DNA from 2 places in the Bacillus sp. KNSH39 genome. Region 2 is predicted to be linked to the other one. Evidence: riboswitches for the same ligand, from Rfam matches in the RefSeq annotation. Region 2 holds a riboswitch; the other holds the start of a gene.
What was found. Region 2 has a riboswitch for cyclic di-GMP ahead of ACUL40_RS25320 (SpaA isopeptide-forming pilin-related protein). Riboswitches for the same ligand answer to the same signal wherever they lie in the genome.
Positions count from the first base shown of each region.

Region 1: another riboswitch for cyclic di-GMP. It lies ahead of ACUL40_RS16135 (WxL domain-containing protein); the one in region 2 lies ahead of ACUL40_RS25320 (SpaA isopeptide-forming pilin-related protein).

Region 1 is NZ_JBQXYO010000001.1:3,154,825-3,157,302, forward strand. It holds gene ACUL40_RS16135 (WxL domain-containing protein) at 1-1,400, opposite strand, end outside; cyclic di-GMP riboswitch class I at 1,553-1,641, opposite strand; cyclic di-GMP riboswitch class I at 1,714-1,802, opposite strand; gene ACUL40_RS16140 (ATP-binding protein) at 2,049-2,478, opposite strand, start outside.
Region 2 is NZ_JBQXYO010000001.1:4,923,235-4,925,712, forward strand. It holds gene ACUL40_RS25315 (TetR/AcrR family transcriptional regulator) at 164-700, shown strand; cyclic di-GMP riboswitch class I at 873-965, shown strand; gene ACUL40_RS25320 (SpaA isopeptide-forming pilin-related protein) at 1,025-2,478, shown strand, end outside.

The DNA.
Region 1 (2,478 bases), 1.8 Mb from region 2:
AATTCTGTTAAATTATCAAATGTAATTGTCATATCTGCTTCTGGAGTAGCTACTGGGCCTGCTGTTCCAGAAAACTCTATTTTATTATTCCCTTTATCTTGATACCTAATTGAACTCGTATCATACACGTATAAATTCGTTAAATGACTACCATCATTACGCAACGTAACATTTTTATAACTATTTATCCTTTTAAAATTCCACATTGCCGTTAATGGTACTTTTTTACTTGTTCCGTGCTCATAAAATTCAAAGGAAGCATTATAAGTTTGTCCTGCCCTTCCGTTCCCATATAATTGTAAAAAGTTTTTTGCATCACCTTTAGTTATTGGTGTTTTAACATCTACAGATGAAGCTGTCATAGATTGAATATTAATACGGACATCAATCCATTTCCCTTGATATTCACCAGCTTTTTTTACTAATACGTACTGTTCTCTATTTGAATTTCTAAATGTATATTGACTTTGACCAGTTCTGTCATCGCTACTACCCTTTACCTCATATGTTACTTGTGGGCTCCAAACAAATCTAAAAGCATATTTACCCGAGATAGAAGGCCCTTCACCTGTTCTATTATTTATTACCTTTACATTTGGATATTTAAGAATACTTGTAACAGGACTAGCAGCTAGTAGAGATTGGCTCTTTAATACCTTCTCAGCTTGAATAGCAGGTAATTCCTGATTATTTTCGTTGACCTTATTGCTCTCTTTTAATTCATTTTCCTTTGATACGAGTTCTTCATTAACCTTTTCTTTCGCTAAAGTCTTCGTTTCTTTTGGAATTTCAGCATTAGTAGCATTTATTTCTTGTTTTTTATTTTCTTCCGATACTTTCACTTTTTCACTGATTTCTTTTTTCACAACTTCCTCTGAAACCTTTGGATTTTCATCAGAAATAGCTACATGTAAAGCCTCTTTTTTCTCTCCAACATGCAGAGAAGGAGATTCAATTTTCTTTTCATTCCCTTCAAACTTCACCATCGGTTCAAATTTGTACTCTCCAGCTTTTTTCATTTGAATGACTACATATACGTCACCGATAGAATGACTTTGTTCATTCTTTTCAATTTTTACAATGTGATCTTCTGTTACTGAAATGTTTTGAATCGCTTTATTGTTTTCATTCATTTTTTTCGTTTCTGCTTCATTAAACAGCTGCTCATTAGATAATTTCAGCTCGATATTAGCATCTTGTTTATTTGTATTTGTAATCTTTAATACTACATTTTCATCAACTTTTATTTCTTGTTTATCCATATGAACGATAAAACGTCCTTGCTCGTCGTTTGTAACCGCATAAACTTTCGTTGCAGAGTAGTCTAGCACACCAACTTGTGTAAATAATATTCCTCCAGCGAGAAGTATACGCCCAAATTTCCCTATTTGTTTTTGCAATGTACTTCCCTCCCTCGCTTCCTATATACCGAATATTTCGAACACTAAATTTATTTTCTAGCTAAATTTACAATCATAGTGTATATTCCTAGAAAATAAAAAGCCTGGTTGCCTTTTCGATTTTCATACATCACAACATGTGTGAAAATCCAAACTGCAACCAGACTATCATAGTAATTTTCATTACCTTAGACTCTTAGCTTTGCGACCTATCCTTTCGAATAGTGTGCCCATTTATTTTTTCTTTTTGAGACAATAAAAAAATCCGGTTGCCTCTTCGATTTTCATACATACAACTATGTGTGAAAATCCAAACTGCAACCAGACTATCATAGTAATTTTCATTACTTTAGACTCTTAGCTTTGCGACCTATCCTTTCGAATAGTGTGCCAAATATAGGTATTTATTTATCGTGTTTTGAATATACCATTAAAACCCAAAAAAGAAAATAGTTTTTTTAGAAAAAAACCATTAATTTTTATAATCTGAATTTTTTCTAGGAAATCCATATTTAAAACTTTCAAAAAACATTTTGATGCTAGAAACACATCATACATTCTTTATCGATAAAATGAGATTTTTACTATACACAAATAGCGAGATAAAATAAAAAAACATCACTTCCAAATAAGTGATGTTTTTTGTGGTTAATGCAGTGGTAACATAACTTCAACCGTCGTTCCAACCCCAACTTCACTTTCAAAACTTATTTTACCGTTGTGGTCTTTAATAATTTTTTCTGTAACTACTAAACCTAGACCAGTTCCTGTTTCTTTCGTTGTATAAAAGGCTTCATTTAATTTTGGAATTTTATCTTTCGGAATGCCGCATCCCTCATCTTTCACTTGAACGATGATTCCATCTTTTACAGTAACTTTAATCGTAATTGTTCCGCCAACTGACATTGCTTCAATTGCATTTTTGATTAAATTAAAAAAGACCTGTTTTAATCGTTTTTCATCACATGTAATTGATGGTAAGTCTTTACTGTAAATACCTTGTATGTAAACTCCTTGTTTTAAAGCTGGCTTTTCCATAACTCGAATAACATAAGAAATAATTTCTTGTATGTTATGA
Region 2 (2,478 bases):
TATCATATTGAATGATATGGAAATTTTTAATAGAATAAGTAACTAAAAATTCAAAGGTAATGAAGCTTTTGTTGTATAAAGAAAATACTTAGTAGTAATGAACAATATTAAAAATAAGATTCGTATTTATATAAATTTAGTAGAAATGGGGTTTTAAAAAGGAATGAGTATAAGCATAACGCGGCAAAAGATTTTGGCGGCCGCTTCTCAAATTGTGCAATGTAAAGGGGTTGCTAAATTAACCTTAGAAGCAGTGGCAAAAGAGGCGGGTGTAAGTAAAGGTGGATTATTGTATCACTTTTCAAATAAAGAAGCTTTAATAGAAGGTATGATAGTCAGAGGGGTAGAGGATTATGAAGGGGCCATTTACAATAAAGTAGCGGAAGACTCAGAGAGGAAAGGGAGATGGGTTCGCTCTTTTGTAGAGGAAAGATTAAATAATGAGAGAAGAACAGAAGAGTTATCTAGTAGTATGATGGCAGCATTCATGTTAAAACCTGAATTACTTGAGCCATTACAACAATCATTTCAGCAACTGCAAAAGAATATAGAAAACGATGAGATAGATGCAGTTTGTGCAACAATTATTAGATTAGCAGCAGATGGATTATGGTATTCGGAATATTTAGGGGTTGGAAGACTAAGCCCCGAGTTAAGAGAAAAAGTGATTCAAGCTCTTATTAGTAATTCATATAAATAGAATATGCGAACTATATAATGCAAAAATAATTCACCATTGCTTCTTTAATGTAGTGGTGAATTGTTTTTTTTATTAGAAAAATAGAACAATTTTATAGAGTATTGAATTATAACCGTCCAGACGGTATAGTAATATTTGGTTTAAGAGGAAAATGAAACAAAAAAAGAATAAAAGATATTTTTAGCACACTATTCGAAAGGATAGGCCGCAAAGCTTAGAGTCTACGGTAATACATATTGGTTACTAAGATCGTCTGGTTGCACATTTTTGATGCAACCGGACGGTCTTTTTTTGTTATATAAATATAAAAAATAGGAGGGAACTATGCAAATGAAAAGTACTAAAAGACATATTTCAATGGTTTCATTAGTTTTTCTAGTATTATTTTCAGTGCTGAATGTGTGGGCTCCAGTTATTCAAGCTGCTGTGATGAAAAGTCCAGTGGACGAAATTAATATTTCCCGTACTGATGGCACGACATCTGAACCGTATCAAGCCTCAGATGGTATGAAAGTAGAAGTGAAGTGGTCAGCTAAAGAAAAAATAAAAAGTGGAGATCAATTCACAATTGATATGCCAAAAGAGTTTCGAAAAGACCTTATGAATATGAGTTTTCCTTTAAAAGATGCTGAAGGAAAAACAGTTGGTACATGTGAGATGAAAAAGGGTCTATTAACGTGTACTATGGGGGATTACGTAGAAGGAAAGAATAACATTAAAGGTTCTTTATTCGTAGAATTCTACTTTGGTCTAGAAGCATATGATGGTGTTAAAGAAATTCCATTAGAATTTAACGTTGATGGTCAAATCGTCAATAAAGAAGTAAATGTAAGTAATACGACAGAGAGACCGAAGCCACAGCCCAATACAGATAATCTATTGAAATGGGGTTCTTATAATCAAGAAGATCCTTCGATTGCTGATTGGCTTGTATATGTAAATGCAACTGGAACAGAAATGCAAGATCTTAAATTAACAGATACATTAGGACCTGGGCATGAGTTAATTACAGACAGCGTAGTATTAGAAGAGGCTGTATTTGAAGATGGTTATGCACCAACAAATATTAAGCCAGCAGATTTATCTAACATTAAAATTAATGCAACAAAGGCTGGATTTACAATTGAGTTTCCAGACAGTTCAAAAGGTTATATTTTAAGATATAAAACAAAGATTACTAATCCTTCTGCAAAGCCTCATAAAAATACTGTGAAATTAGAAGGTAAAAATATTAAAACTGAAGAAAAAGTAGGACAAGTATTCGTAAGTGGTGGAGGGGGAACCGGTTCAGGTGACGATAATCCACCTAGTATTGAAAAAAATATAGTTGATGAGAATGGCAAGCTTGTAGAGAATGAGCAGCTAACACAAATGGATCAAGTGATTCAATACCAAGTTGGTACACATATACCAAACGATCCTCCTAAATACACATCAATGGTAATTCGTGATGATTTAGAAGATGTTTTAGAAGTATTAGAGGCAAAAGTGTATGATCAAAATGGCCAAGATATTACTTCTAAAGGAACGTTAAAGATAGATAAGCAAAGAAGTGAAGTAACATTTACGTTTGGTGAGAATTTTGACTATAAGTCATATGAAGACCAGAGAATCAATCTTAGTATCAAGGCGAAAATTAAAAATAATGCAGACTTATCTTCTTACGTAGATAAGAAGATTCCTAATAAAGCGGAATTACATTTTGATGATAAAACATTAACATCAAAAGAAGTAACTATTACGCCGCCTGAAGCTCCAAAAGACGGTACAGTATCGAT